Regions from separate parts of the Rouxiella sp. WC2420 genome, predicted to be linked through region 2. Evidence: predicted binding sites of a transcription regulator. Region 2 holds the regulator's gene; the other holds the start of a gene.
What was found. The regulator sigma-54, encoded in region 2, starts transcription at its own class of promoters, with help from an activator protein. The targets are predictions, from matches to a motif close to GTTGGCACANNTTTCGCTNT.

Region 1 (7,923 bases), 590 kb from region 2:
GTGGTTTCTACCGTGCTGCGCAGCATTGCATTAATTGGTGCGATGCTGGTGGCGATGTTTCTGCTCGACTGGCGCATGGCGCTGATTGCCATGTGTATTTTCCCGGCGGTGCTGGTGGTAATGGCGCTGTATCAAGTTTACAGCACGCCGGTGGTTCGTCAGGTGCGTACCTATTTGGCCGACATTAATGACGGTTTTAACGAAGTGATTAACGGCATGGGCGTGGTGCAGCAGTTCCGCCAGCAGAAGCGTTTTGGTGAACGCCTGACCCGTGCCAGCCAGTCGCACTACCTTGCGCGCATGAAAACGCTGAAGCTGGAAGGCTTTTTGCTGCGCCCGTTGTTAAGTCTTTTTGGTTCGCTGATTCTATGCGGCCTGCTGGTGCTGTTTGGCTTTAGCGAAGAGGGCAGCATCGGCGTCGGCGTTTTGTATGCTTTTATCAACTATCTATCTCGACTTAACGAACCGCTGATCGCCCTGACGTCACAACAGTCGATAATGCAGCAGGCGGTGGTCGCCGGTGAGCGTATTTTCGATTTGATGGACCGCTCGCAGCAGGAGTACGGCGAAGATGCCAAACCACTGACCAGCGGCGAAATCGATTTTCGTGACGTGAGTTTTGCCTATCGTGACGACCAGTGGGTGCTGGAGAATATTTCTCTGCACGTTCCATCGCGCGGCTTTGTGGCTCTGGTCGGGCATACCGGCAGCGGTAAAAGTACTCTTGCCAACTTGCTGATGGGCTACTATCCGCTAAACAAAGGCGAAATCCTGATCGACGGCCGCTCGCTGACGTCTTTGTCTCACAGCTGTCTGCGAAAAGGCGTGGCGATGGTGCAGCAAGACCCTGTGGTGCTTGCCGAAACAGTGCTCGCCAACGTGACTCTGGGTCGTGATGTTAATGAAGCGCAGGTCTGGCACGCGTTGGAAACCGTCCAGCTGGCACCGCTAATAAAAGCCATGCCTGAGGGGATTCATACCATTCTCGGCGAACAAGGCAATAATCTGTCGGTCGGGCAGAAACAATTATTGGCGATGGCGCGCGTTCTGGTGCAAGCCCCGGAAATTTTGATCCTCGACGAGGCAACGGCAAATATTGACTCCGGTACGGAACAGGCAATTTCACGCGCTCTGCGAGCGATCAGACAACAGACCACGCTGGTGGTGATTGCTCACCGACTTTCGACTATCGTTGATGCCGATAACATTCTGGTTTTGCATCGCGGTCAGGCAGTCGAGCAGGGCAGCCATTTTCAGCTGTTGCAGGAAAAAGGCCGCTACTATCAGATGTATCAGTTGCAGCTTGCCGGTGAAGAGTTAGCCACCGCAGAGCAGGGCGAAACCATGCCATTGGCATAATTAAAATACGCCCAGCCAATAATTTCAGCTCGGGCGTATACCTGCCAAAGGCATTTTCAACTCTGGTGTTTTATCCCCACGCACCATCTTCATGCATCGCATCAGCATGCTCTCATACTTCTGCACTATTTTTGACCTGCATGCACCAAATTAGTGCTTAATCATCGGCGCTTTTATTATTGCCTTGCGCAGGATCCTTGCCAAAGTGACTCCTAATTATTCTGGAAATGCCGCTGGCTGGGGTTAATGGGCTGAATCGATAACATTAGACACATTTGGCACATCCTTTGCTTTATCCAAATCGTATCGGGCGTGAGTCGTATCACGATAAGCTCTTAATTTAAGGAGTGGCAAAATGAAGCTGGTTACTGTGGTGATCAAACCTTTCAAGCTGGAAGACGTGCGTGAAGCACTGTCTGCTGTGGGCATTCAGGGGCTGACCGTAACAGAAGTCAAAGGTTTTGGTCGCCAAAAAGGTCATGCGGAGTTGTATCGTGGTGCTGAGTACAGCGTCAACTTCCTGCCAAAAGTAAAAATTGATATCGCGATCGCCGACGATCAGCTCGATGAAGTTATCGACGTGATAAGCAAAGCGGCCTACACCGGCAAGATCGGTGATGGCAAAATTTTCGTTGCCGAATTGCAACGCGTTATTCGCATCCGTACCGGCGAAACCGACGAAGCAGCACTGTAATTAAAGACTCGGTGATTAGCACTAGAACAGTGGAACTCTGATCGTAGAGAAATAGGGGTAGACTAATAATGAAAAAACTTTTATCCATGATGGGGCTGGCTGCGGTTGCTATGCTGCCTTCGCTTGCGATGGCTGCCGACCCGGTTGCCAATGGCGCCGATAATGCCTTCATGATGATTTGTACGGCTCTGGTTTTGTTTATGACCGTCCCTGGCGTGGCGCTGTTCTACGGCGGCTTGCTGCGTTCTAAAAACGTATTGTCGATGCTGACTCAGGTCATCGTCACTTTTGCTCTGGTTTGCGTACTGTGGATGCTGTATGGCTACAGCCTGGCATTCAGCACCGGTAACGCTTTCTTCGGCGGTTTCAGCAATGCCATGCTGAAAGGTATCGGTCTGACCTCAGTCACCGGAACCTTCTCTCAGCTGATCCACGTTGCTTTCCAATGCTCTTTCGCGGCGATTACCGTTGCGCTGGTGGTTGGCGGTATCGCTGAACGTGTTCGCTTCTCTGCGGTTCTTATCTTCACCGTGATTTGGCTGACCTTCTCCTACATTCCAATTGCACACATGGTATGGGCTGGCGGTTTCCTGGCGGCAGACGGCGCGCTGGACTTCGCGGGCGGTACCGTTGTTCATATCAACGCAGCGAGCGCGGGTCTGGTCGGTGCTTATCTGTTGGGCAAACGTGCTGGCTTCGGTAAAGAAGCCTTCAAACCACACAACCTGCCAATGGTATTCACTGGTGCTTCAATCCTTTATGTTGGCTGGTTCGGCTTTAACGCCGGTTCGGCAAGTGCTGCAAGCTCAACAGCGGCACTGGCGTTCCTTAACACTGTAATGGCCACCGCAGGCGCGATCCTGTCATGGGTATTCGTAGAGTGGATGGTTCGCGGTAAACCTTCGCTGCTGGGCGCTTGCTCAGGCGCTATCGCCGGTCTGGTTGCTATCACACCAGCCTGTGGTACCGTCGGCGTGGGTGGTGCTCTGATTATCGGTCTGGTAGGCGGCGTTGCTGGCCTGTGGGGTGTTGTCACCCTGAAAAAATGGCTCAACGTGGACGATACCTGTGACGTGTTCGGCGTTCACGGCGTGTGCGGTATCGTAGGTTGTATCCTGACCGGCGTATTCAGTGCCAGCTCTCTGGGCGGTACCGGTTATGCAGAAGGCGTGACCATGGGTCACCAGGTTTGGATCCAGTTGCTGAGCGTAGTGGTGACTCTGGTCTGGTCAAGCGTTGTAGCGTTCATCGCTTACAAAATTGCTGACATGGTTGTGGGTCTGCGTGTTCCGGAAGAACAAGAGCGCGAAGGTCTGGATGTTAACAGCCACGGCGAAAATGCCTACAATCAGTAATACAAGCCAGTAATATGAGCCAGTAATACAAGCGAATAAAATACGGCAGTAAAACAGGCTGGCTCAATTATAAAATATTCCGTACAAACGGATAATGATGAGATAGCAAAAGGGGGCGATATGATATCGCCCCCTCTTTTTTGGCTGCACGCCCTGATTATTCAGCCTGACGCTGGCGCATTACTCCTTCTTGCACCGTTGAGGCGACCAGCACGCCGTCACGAGTATAAAACTGTCCCCTGACAAAGCCCCGCGCGCCTGAAGCCGAAGTGCTTTCAATGCTGTACAACAGCCATTCGTCGAGGCGGAAAGGGCGATGGAACCACATCGAATGGTCGATAGTTGCGACCTGCATTCCTGGCTCAAGGAAGCCGACGCCGTGTGGTTGTAACGCGGTAGGCAAGAAATTGAAATCCGAAGCATAGCCCAGCAGATACTGATGAATGCCTAAATCATCGGGCATCTCGCCGTTGGCTTTGATCCAGATCGCGCGTTCCGGCAAGTCTTTATGGCCCTGTAGCGGGTTATGGAATTTCACTGGCCGCATCTCGATTGGCCGCTGACCCAAAAACTTTTCGCGAAATTTCTCGGGGATCAGATGCGCAAACTGCTGCGCTATTTCTGATTCGGACATCAGTGTTTCCGGTGGCGGGACAACCGGCATCGTGTTCTGGTGCTCGAAGCCCGGTTCCTGACTTTGAAAAGACGCGGTCATGTAAAAAATCGGCTTGCCGTTTTGTACTGCTTTAACCCGACGAGCGCTGAAGCTGTTGCCATCGCGCAGGATCTCAACGTCGTAAATAATCGGTTTGCTGCTGTCACCTGGACGCAGAAAATAGCTATGAAAAGAATGGACTATGCGATCGTTGGGCACGGTTTGCTTGGCGGCATACAAGGCCTGACCGACCACCTGTCCGCCAAACACCTGGCGCAACCCGAGATCTTCACTTTGACCACGAAACAGCCCTTCTTCTATGCTCTCAAGATTCAGCAAATTTAATAAATTATTTAGCGTCTGACTCATGGCTAGCCTCGTCAAAGTAAAATATTTTCCCGTCAAATTACACGTATGAATTATGGCAGGAGTGGGCGGTAAATCCCGCTAATAGGTTGTCTCAGCAAGGTTTACATCATTGATGATAGTGGATACTTTTTCTCGGCAGAAGGGGGCTTTCTCCCATCGGTAGGAAAAAATCGGATTTATGTGCCATAGTTATTAATACGAGTGGTTAAATTAACTATTCCAATCAAATTGACATGTATAAATCGATGTCGAAAAGATGATCCTTAAAGGAGTACGATCTTATGAAACTTTGGCAGATAGTAGGTGGGACCGCGCTGTCTTTTGCAATTGCCGGATGTTCTTCACATCAGCCGACACCGCCACCAGCTTCACCTAATTCGACCGCTAGCTCGTCTTCAAGTCCAGCAATAACAGGGCCTAACGTATCCGGGGTTGTGAATATATCTCAAGCTATAGCTCTGCCGCCAGACGCAGTACTGACGGTGACGTTGTCGGATGCTTCAGTTCCTAATGCTCCTTCTCGCATAATCGCGCAGAAAGTGGCGCGCACTCAAGGGAAGCAGGCTCCGTTTAGCTTCATCCTGCCGTTCAACCCACAGGATATTCAGCCAAATGCGCGAATCTTGCTGAGTGCAGCAGTGACCATGAACAATCGTGTAGTGTTTATCACTGATAACATCAAAGAAGTGATCACCGATGCGCAGGGAACACGCGCCGACCTGAATCTGGTGCCGGTACCTTCTGTGCCTGTTGCGACTAAACCAGCCGGTTTAGGCCCTATGGGCAATCCGATGACCAATGGTTCTAACAGCGCCCCAATGCCACCTATGGCTCCGACCTCAAGCTGGTAATCACTGATTATCGCCTGATCCTGTACTTCTCCTCAATTCGGGGGAAGTACAGGATAGTCAAACGAGTGACTTCCTCTGCTTGCAGGGGAAGTTTTGACCCTTTGGAAATTAGTATTTCCAGCCAAACTTTAGTAAATCAATTTTCCCTTCATTAAAGACAATCCCTTCCTCGAGCAGAGCATAGCGCTGCCGTTTGAAATCTTCGCCTTGTTGCGAAATTTCACCATAGCGGTTCACCACTCGATGCCAAGGTAAAGTACTGCCTTCGGGGAGCTTTCTCAGCACGCCGCCAACCTGTCTTGCCGCTCGCGGCGAACCTGCCAGACGAGCAACATCGCCATACGTGGTGACTTGCCCATGGGGAATGGCCGCGAGGATCTGAAATACTCGTTGGCGAAAATTGTCCACTTCTGACATACAAAGCACCTTAAAAAAAGAATTCACCGTTGATTGTATAAGAAAACAACGGTTGTCGGCAGTTAACTTGCTTTTGTTATGGTCATCCGTGATAATGCCCACCGCTTCGCAGTACTGAAGCCGTCAACGTCAATGGGGGCCCTGTTGGTTCTCCCGCAACGCTAACTTGTTAACCAGGTCAGGTCCGGAAGGAAGCAGCCATAGCAGGTGTCGTGTGTGCCGGGATGTAGCTGGCAGGGCCTCCACCAATTCAGCCCTACCTCTTTCTAAAATCCTTCTTGAATCAGTGATGTGTTAGTGTCGCAAAATAGTAAACCAGCGGAATGGCCAGCACATACAGACTAATTGGTACTTCGCGCGCTTTGCCTGCCACGACCTTAATCGCCACATAAAAAAGCAATCCTGCCGCAATACCAGTCCCGAAACTGTTGGCAATCAGTGTTGCCATCACCATCATCAACACCGGCAAACCTTCGGTAAAATTACCTAAATCGACTTTGCGCAGCCCGCTAAACATATTCAGCCCAATTAAAATCAATGCAGGCGCAGTTGCCTCTTTCGGGATCATCAGTGCAATCGGCGTCAGCAGCAATGTCAGCAGGAACATCACCGCCGCGGCCAGCGCCGTAAGCCCGGTTTTTCCTCCTGCCTCTGCTGCTGCAGCGGATTCAATCAGCGCCGTGGCCGCAGGAATGCCGACGATAGGCCCCAACGCGGCGGCGATCGAATCAATCATGAAGGGGCGATTGATATGCTGCATATTGCCCTGTTCATCAAGCAGTCCGGCTTCGCCACCCACTGCCAGAGTCGTTCCCATGGTTGAGAAAAACTCCGAAGCAAAGAAAATAAACAGGAAAGGCAGGAAGGTAATATTGATTGCGCCGAGCAGGTCGATTTTGCCGACCAGCTGCGTCAGCGAGTGCGGGAGGGCGATCCATTGTGCGGGAAGGTGAGTGATGCCAAACGGAATACCGGCCACCGTGGCCAGCAAAATTGCCCAAAGAATGGCTCCCGGCACACGACGTGCCTGCAGGCCAATCGCCAGCAACAGTCCCAAAAGAGCAATTAGCGCGCCCGGTGTGGTGAAATCGCCCAATCCCAGCGCGTGAGTTTTGGCATTGGCTATCACCAGTCCGGCGTTGCGAAAGCCGAGCAGGGCGACAAAAATACCGATAGAAGCTGTCAGGCCAAGCTTGATCGACTGAGGAATCGACCGCGTGACGACTTCGCGCAGGCCCAGTACGGTGAGCAGGAAGAACAAAATTCCTGACCAGCAGGCGATACCCAGACCGATTGGCCAACTTATACCGTCACCGGCCAGCGTGATGCCGACCAGCACCGAGCCGCCAATGCCTGGGCCGACCATAAACGGCAGGTTGGCATAAAACGCCATCAACAAGCTGCCCAACACCAGCACGATGATAGTGCCGGTCAACGCCGCGCCCTTGTCGATGCCACCAACAGCCAGCAGGCCGGGGATGACTATCAGCAGGTAGGCGGCAGCCAAGAAGCCGGTGATCCCGGCAATGCATTCTGTTTTAACGCTGGTCTGACGCTGATAAAGCTTGAAGCGCCGCTGAAGCCAACTGTTGTCAGCTGCGCTGGTGGCGCTTTTAACGGAAGAGTCTGCCATGTTGTGATCCCCTGATCAAAATTGGAATTATTTTATTTTTTATAACGTTGTGATTAAGAAACGGTAACTTCCCAGGCATCGACCAACGGGTCGATAATCTGCCGCGTTGCACCATCGGTGAGTCCTAGATCGGTGAGATGAGGACCAGCATTGCAGGCCAGACAGGTCCCTTCAATCGCCTTGAATACCCGATACGGCGGTTCCCAGTCGGCAATTAGAGCGCTTTTTTCGCGCAGATTATTGAATTGCTCTGCGAGCAGTTTTGTCGGTAAATCAGAGAGCATGCCGGCAATCGGCATCTCTACGCTGGCCAGCAAGGTTTCATTCTGGCTTAGCGCCATACCGCCCCCGCAGGCGATTAGATGATTAGCGGCAATCGCCATATCGGCCGGATTTCTGCCCAGCACCACTAAATTATGGGAATCATGTGAATAGGAGGTCGCGATTGCTCCGCGCAGTTCGCCCCAGCCTTCAAGCAGCGCCATCTGTGGCGTGGCAGGATATTTCCCGTGCCGATGCTGTACCCAGATAAGGCTAAATCCGTCAGGCAGTTGAGCAACCTCGTCGCGAACCTCGACCATCGTTTCGCT
Region 2 (7,923 bases):
GATAACATGCTGAGCAGCAACGATATAAGCATAGTCAGCAATACTGAGGACTTCAGGCACATCGTGCGAAACAACGATGCAGGTGACGCCCAGCGCATGGTTAAGCTCGTCGATAAGCTTGACCAGCACGCCCATGGTGATCGGATCCTGGCCGACGAAAGGCTCATCGAACATAATCAGTTCGGGATCCAGGGCAATTGAACGCGCCAACGCCACACGACGCGCCATGCCACCAGAAAGTTCCGCAGGCATCAGTTCAGCCGCACCGCGCAACCCTACTGCCTCGAGCTTCATCAGCACAGTAGTTCGGAGCAGTTCTTCCGGCAGCTTGCTGTGCTCGCGCAGCGGAAAGGCAACATTTTCGAACACAGTCAGGTCAGTGAATAGCGCACCAGACTGGAACAGCATGCTCATTTTCTTGCGAGATTCGTACAACTTACGGCGAGACAGCGCAGGAATATTTTCACCATCAAACCAAATTTCCCCACTGTCCGGCGTAAGTTGTCCGCCGATTAATCGTAGCAAGGTTGTTTTACCGATCCCCGATGGCCCCATGATTGCGGTCACTTTGCCCTTGGGCACGGTCATGTTTATCTCTTCGAAAATGGGACGGTCACCGCGCATGAAACTCATGCCTTTGATGACCACCAAATTCGCTTCGCTCTGACTCATTTGTCTCTTCCTCTGGGCGAACGCAAGATGTGATCCCATTAAGGGTAGAACTCTATCTATAAATTTGGCCTAAACGAGCTTGCCAACACCCGACATTTTACAAAAACTTACCGCGATTGCGTTACCAAAGTTGCCATTGATTTACTTTTAAGCCTCAGACGGTCAAAATCATGCTTTGCGGCCGGATCGATATCGGGAAGCATTAAATTGTCAAAACAGAAAGTCAGAAGCCAAGGTAATCGCTATTATGGAACCCTATTCAATTCTGCTCGGGTCTTTTGCCTGAAACCAGATTGATCAAACTTATTTTGGTTCCTTGCCAGACTTACGAACATTGCATTATACCCAATAAAGGATTTTTCATGCTTCTCGCTAGTGTACTAATGATTGTCGGCTTGTTTCTGTTAGTGTATGCCGCCGATCGTTTGGTGTACGGAGCTTCAGTTCTGGCAGCCTCAATCGGCATTCCCCCTCTAATAATTGGTATGACGGTCGTCGGCGTGGGAATTTCCTTGCCCGAGCTGGTTGTCTCAACGACAGCAGCAATAAATGGCCAGATGGATTTGGCAGTAGGCAATGTCATTGGTTCCAATATCACTAATATTCTTCTGATTTTGGGCGGTGCCGCGCTAATTCATCCACTTTCCGTTCGTTCTGATATCTTGCGACGCGAACTGCCGCTAATGTTAGTCGTTACTGTGCTGTGTGGTTTTGTGCTTAGCGACAGTGAGCTTAGTCGATGGGACGGCGTGTTGCTGATTATTGCTGCAGCGGTGTTCCTGATGCTAATGGTGAAGATTGCCAGGATCTCGCAAAAAATCGGCCAGGACACACTGACTAGTGAACAAATGGCGGAGTTACCCCAGGACGGAAGCAATACAGTAGCATTTTTGTGGCTGGCTCTGGGTTTTATTATCATGCCGCTGGCGTCGAACATGATTGTCGATAACGCCTCGGTCATAGCGCGCTATTTTGGCGTCAGTGAACTGGTCATCGGCCTGACGGTCATAGCAATAGGCACTAGCCTGCCTGAGCTGGCAACCTTTATTGCCGGAGCAATAAAAGGCGAAGACGATATTGCACTGGGCAATATCATTGGCGCGAATATATTTAATATGTGCCTGGTGTTGGGGCTGCCCGCTCTGGTAGCACCGGGACATTTTAATCCCGATGCATTCCATCGGGATTATTGGGTGATGCTGGTTGTCAGCGTCGTGCTCACCGGACTTTGCCTGATGCGTAAACATCGGATTGGTCATTTGGCAGGCGCGCTGCTGCTGTTCGGCTTTATCGCTTATCTGGCGGTGCTTTTCTACATGCCCACCAGCGTTGCCTTTTAGATCTGATAGAATTTGTTTAAATAACGAACGATTCAGGCAAAGTCACAGGAATTGACGATGACAACATTTGATAACGAAAAATTTAATTTCGTCCAGGTCGGTAAACAGGTGTTGTTAACCGAAAGGGAAGGACTTGAACAGCTCGACCAATACATCAACGACGATTTTACCCGCGCCTGTGAGATGATGTTCCAGTGCAGCGGCAAAATTATCGTGATGGGTATGGGCAAATCCGGACACGTAGCCCGCAAGATGGCCGCGACATTTGCCAGCACCGGCACGCCAGCTTTCTTCGTCCATCCGGCTGAAGCCAGCCACGGCGATCTCGGGATGGTATCGACGCAGGATATCGTTATCCTTATTTCCAACTCGGGAGAGTCGCACGAAATTCTGGCGCTGATCCCGGTGCTGAAACGTCTGGATATTCGCTTGATTTGCCTGACTGCCAATCCCGAAAGTTCGATGGGTAAAGCAGCAGACGTGCACATTTGTGTCAAAGTGCCGAAAGAGGCCTGTCCGTTAGGCCTTGCGCCCACCACCAGCACCACTGCGGTAATGGTGATGGGCGATGCTCTTGCCGTCGCACTGCTTGAAGCGCGCGGTTTTACCGCCGAGGATTTTGCCCTGTCCCATCCGGGCGGCGCACTGGGTCGCAAACTTCTTTTACGAGTCAGCGATATCATGCATACCGGCAGTGAAATCCCGCAGGTTAGCCGCGATGCCTCACTGCGTGATGCCCTGCTCGAAATCACCCGTAAAAATCTTGGTATGACGGTGATCACCGACGATTTAATGAAAATCGAAGGCATATTCACCGATGGTGATTTGCGCCGTATCTTTGATATGGGTGTTAACGTCAATGAAGCAAAAATTACCGACGTGATGACCCCTGGCGGCATTCGCGTTCGCCCGGTGCTGCTGGCAGTCGATGCCCTGAATCTGATGCAGGAAAAGAACATTACCTGCGTCATGGTGGCCGATGGCGACCGTCTGCTGGGTGTGGTACATATGCATGACATGCTGCGTGCCGGTGTTGTTTAATTTAGAAAATTTGAACCTGGCCTGTAACGTAAGGAACTGCCCGAATGAGTAATAGCGCAGCCAATGTGGATACCTGTTATGGTCCCGTTAGCGCAGAAGTGCTGGAGCGAGCCAAAGCTGTCCGCTTGCTGATTTGTGACGTTGATGGCGTAATGTCTGACGGCCTGATTTTCATGGGAAATAATGGCGAAGAATTGAAAAGCTTCAACGTGCGCGATGGCTATGGGATCCGTTGCCTGCTGACTTCAGATATTGAAGTGGCAATCATTACTGGGCGCAAGGCCAAATTATTGGAAGATCGTGCTAAAACGCTGGGCATCCGCCATCTTTATCAAGGACAGTCTGATAAGCTTTTGGCCTTCCGCGAACTGTTAGATACACTATCGCTGCAACCTGAGCAGGTTGCCTATATTGGTGATGACTTGATCGACTGGCCGGTGATGGAGAAAGTCGGTCTCTCCGTTGCTGTTAACGATGCCCACCCGATCCTGCTACCCAAAGCTGATTATATTACTCGCATCGCAGGTGGACGCGGTGCAGTTCGTGAACTGTGCGATTTGATTTTAATGGCACAGGGCAAGCTGGAGGACGCCAAAGGGCTGTCGATATGAGCAAAACAAGACTTTGGATGACTCTGTTGCTGGGCCTGCTGGTTTTGGTGCTGATTGGCTGGACGATATCGGATAACGATAATAAAGCGCCTGCACCTCCGCTGAATACACAGGATCCAACTTATCAGAGCCAGCACAGCGTAACAGTGGTGTACGATCCGACCGGCAAACTGAATTACAGACTGGTGTCCGAGCAAGTTAAATATTATACGACCGATCTCGTGTCATGGTTCACCAACCCGGTTGTGACGACGTATGATCCAGACACCAGCGTCGCGACCTGGACTATCCGTTCCGATCGCGCAAAATTGACCAACGATAAAATGTTGTATCTTTATGGTCACGTGCAAATTGATAGTCTGACGCCAACAACGTCACAGCTGCAAAGAATAAAAACAGACAATGCCCAGGTTAACCTGGTCACACAGGACGTAGCGTCAGACGACGAAGTCTACATTTACGGTACAGGTTTCACCTCTAACGGCATGCGAATGCGTGGAAATTTGAGGAATAAAACCGCACAGTTGATCGAGAAGGTAAATACTAATTATGAAATTCCAAGCAAAAAATAAAATCCGTAACCTGTTGATTACCACCTCGCTGTTAGCGGTAAGCATCCCGGCGCTGGCGTTGAAAACCGACACGCAGCAGCCAATGACGGTCACTTCTGACAATCAGGCTGTGGATATCAATACCAATACCGTGACCCTTACGGGCAACGTTGTGGTCAAACAGGGTAGTATTCTGGTTCATGCCGATCGCGCGACCATTGTTCGCCCTGGCGGTCAATCTGGCAAAGAAATCGTCGAAGGCTTCGGTAACCCGGTGACTTTCTACCAGATGCAGGACAACGGCAAGCCGATTCAAGGGCACTCCCTGAAAGTCCGCTATGAAGTTGACAAAGATCTGATTACGCTGACAGGCAAAGCTTATTTGCAACAGCTGGACAGCAACGTTACAGGCGACCGCATTACCTATCTGGTGCAGCAGCAGCAGATGCAGGCATTTAGCGACAAGGGCAACCGTGTAACCACCGTGCTGATACCTTCTCAGCTTCAGGAAAAAACCCCAGCTCCTGGCGCACCGGCTGCAGCACCGAAAAAGAGTAAATACTAACTTATGGCAACATTAATTGCAGAAAACCTGGCTAAAGCCTATAAAGGCCGCAAAGTTGTTGAAGACGTGAGTCTGTCAGTCAAGTCAGGCGAAATCGTCGGCTTGCTGGGGCCAAACGGCGCAGGTAAAACCACCACCTTTTATATGGTGGTCGGTATCGTTCAACGCGATGCAGGGCGGATTGTGGTTGATGACGAAGATATCAGTCTGCTTCCACTCCATACTCGTGCCCGTCGCGGGATTGGCTATCTGCCACAGGAAGCCTCAATTTTCCGTCGTCTGAGCGTGTTCAAAAACCTGATGGCGGTGCTGGAGATTCGTGAGGATCTCAACAAAGAACAGCGCGTTGCTCGTGCCAATGAGCTGATGGAAGAGTTTCATATTTCCCATCTGCGCGACAGCCTTGGGCAATCACTGTCAGGCGGTGAACGTCGTCGTGTAGAAATCGCTCGTGCATTGGCCGCCAACCCGAAATTTATCCTGCTGGATGAACCATTTGCGGGTGTTGACCCAATTTCAGTTATCGATATCAAAAAAATAATTGAACACCTGCGTGACAGCGGGCTTGGTGTGTTGATTACCGACCACAACGTCCGTGAAACGCTCGATGTGTGCGAGCGTGCTTATATTGTAAGCCAGGGGCATCTTATTGCTCACGGCACCCCTGCAGAAATCCTGCAGGATGAGCAAGTTAAACGCGTTTATCTGGGCGAAGCGTTCCGTCTTTAATCATCTAAGTTATCGGCGAATTTTTAAAAACGGAAAGAATCCAAGATATGAAGCAAGGTTTGCAACTCAGGCTCAGCCAACAATTGGCAATGACACCGCAGCTACAGCAGGCAATTCGCCTGTTGCAGCTGTCCACGCTTGAACTCCAGCAAGAGATACAATTGGCGCTGGAAAGCAATCCGCTGTTGGAACAATCCGATCTGCACGATGAAATAGACTCAGTAGAAGCCCCTGAAAACGAAGCGCTTGATACCCGCGAAGCCCTCGAGCAGAAAGACATGCCCGAGGAACTTCCACTCGACGCCACCTGGGACGAAATCTACACCGCAGGTACGCCTTCGGGCACCGGCAATGATTACAGCGACGACGAGCTGCCGGTCTATCAGGGTGAAACTACTCAGACTCTGCAAGACTATCTGATGTGGCAGGTCGAACTGACACCCTTCACCGATACCGATCGCGCTATTGCAACCTCGATTGTTGACGCTGTCGATGACACCGGCTATCTCACCATATCTTTGGACGACATCCTCGAAAGTATTGGCGATGAAGAAGTCAGCATGGATGAGGTAGAGGCGGTGCTCAAGCGCGTACAGCGTTTTGACCCGGTCGGCGTAGCGGCGAAAGATTTGCGTGATTGCTTGCTGATTCAGCTATCGCAGTATGTTTCTGAAACCGTGTTTTTGACCGAAGCACGCCTGATTGTCAGCGAACATCTCGATCTGCTGGCAAATCACGATTTTCGTGCGCTGATGCGTTCAACACGTTTAAAAGAAGATACACTTAAAGGTGCCATGCAGCTGATCCAGTCTCTGGACCCAAGGCCTGGACAGTCGATCAACACCGGTGAATCCGAATATGTCATTCCAGACGTGCTGGTACGTAAAGTAGGCAAAATCTGGACGGTAGAATTAAACTCAGACAGCATTCCACGCCTGAAGATCAATCAACAGTACGCCGCGATGGGTAATTCAGTGCGTAACGATAGCGACGGACAATTTATTCGCAGTAACCTGCAAGAAGCCAAGTGGTTGATTAAAAGTCTTGAAAGTCGCAATGACACATTATTGAAAGTGACACGTTGTATTGTTGAGCAGCAGCAGGCATTCTTTGATCTCGGTGAAGAGTTTATGAAACCCATGGTGCTGGCAGATATCGCCAGTGCCGTGGATATGCACGAATCGACAATCTCCCGTGTGACTACGCAAAAGTTCCTGCACAGTCCGCGAGGCATTTTCGAATTAAAATATTTCTTCTCCAGTCATGTAAGTACGGATAGCGGTGGTGAAGCATCTTCCACGGCAATCCGCGCACTGGTGAGAAAATTAATCGCGGCGGAAAACCCCGTCAAACCTCTGAGCGACAGCAAGTTAGCCACTATGCTATCGGATCAAGGCATTATGGTGGCACGACGCACTGTAGCGAAATACCGAGAGTCTTTGTCAATCCCGCCATCAAACCAGCGTAAACAGTTGGTTTGACCTCAACAGAGAAGGAAGACATCATGCAACTCAATATTACCGGGCATCACGTAGAAATTACCGAACCTCTGCGAGAGTTTGTGAACGCAAAGTTTGCGAAACTAGAGCAGTATTTTGACCGTATTAACCAGGTCTACGTAATATTGAGCGTTGAGAGAGTGCAAAAAGTGGCGGAAGCTACGTTGCACGTGAACGGGGGTGAGTTGCATGCAACCTCGGAACATCAGGATATGTATGCCGCTATCGATGGACTGGTAGACAAACTGGCCCGACAGCTTAATAAGCATAAAGACAAACTGAAACAGCACTGATCCTTAACTTTATATCGGTTCGCTATTTTTATCTTTGGTACTTGAAATTGCTACTAAAACAGGTGCAACTTCAAGTTAAGAGGGTAAAGTGCGAGCCGATAAATCTTTGGGATCAGTCTAAGTGAAAATGAGATGATTAACGATACAGCACTGCAGTTGACCTCGGTATTAAATGCCGAATGCACCAAGAGCAATGTTCACTGCGCCAGTAAAAAACGCGCACTGGAAATCATTAGCGAACTGGCAGCCAAACAGCTGAACCTCTCGCCACAGGTGATTTTCGATGCCATTCTGACCCGTGAACGCATGGGCAGTACCGGGATTGGTGCTGGGATCGCGATCCCTCATGGAAAACTCGAAGAAGACACGTTGCGAGCCGTTGGCGTATTCATCCAACTCGAACAGCCGATTGCTTTCGACGCAGTGGATAATCAGCCGGTGGACCTGCTTTTTGCCTTGTTGGTTCCTGCAGATCAATGTAAAACCCATTTACATACTCTGTCTCTGGTCGCCAAAAAGCTGGCTGATAAAGCAGTGTGTCGACGTCTGCGCGGGGCACAAAGCGACGAAGAGTTATTCCAGATTATTACCGAAGACGAGTAGCACCCCTATAACTTGAAAG

Region 1: glnK (P-II family nitrogen regulator) is a predicted target of sigma-54. The motif match lies at 1,634-1,653, and genes of this name have one in related genera.

What each region holds. Positions count from the first base shown of each region.
Region 1 covers NZ_CP165628.1:4,200,849-4,208,771, reverse strand. Annotated here, with positions in the region: gene AB3G37_RS19505 (SmdB family multidrug efflux ABC transporter permease/ATP-binding protein) at 1-1,359, shown strand, start outside; gene glnK (P-II family nitrogen regulator) at 1,715-2,053, shown strand; gene amtB (ammonium transporter AmtB) at 2,122-3,408, shown strand; gene tesB (acyl-CoA thioesterase II) at 3,566-4,432, opposite strand; gene AB3G37_RS19485 (YbaY family lipoprotein) at 4,714-5,283, shown strand; gene AB3G37_RS19480 (MGMT family protein) at 5,392-5,700, opposite strand; RNA gene ffs (signal recognition particle sRNA small type) at 5,843-5,939, shown strand; gene AB3G37_RS19470 (NCS2 family permease) at 5,984-7,333, opposite strand; gene AB3G37_RS19465 (adenine deaminase) at 7,387-7,923, opposite strand, start outside.
Region 2 covers NZ_CP165628.1:4,791,739-4,799,661, forward strand. Annotated here, with positions in the region: gene mlaF (phospholipid ABC transporter ATP-binding protein MlaF) at 1-672, opposite strand, end outside; gene AB3G37_RS22045 (calcium/sodium antiporter) at 1,035-2,012, shown strand; gene kdsD (arabinose-5-phosphate isomerase KdsD) at 2,070-3,053, shown strand; gene kdsC (3-deoxy-manno-octulosonate-8-phosphatase KdsC) at 3,098-3,664, shown strand; gene lptC (LPS export ABC transporter periplasmic protein LptC) at 3,661-4,236, shown strand; gene lptA (lipopolysaccharide ABC transporter substrate-binding protein LptA) at 4,214-4,780, shown strand; gene lptB (LPS export ABC transporter ATP-binding protein) at 4,784-5,509, shown strand; gene rpoN (RNA polymerase factor sigma-54) at 5,557-6,990, shown strand; gene hpf (ribosome hibernation promoting factor) at 7,014-7,301, shown strand; gene ptsN (PTS IIA-like nitrogen regulatory protein PtsN) at 7,434-7,904, shown strand.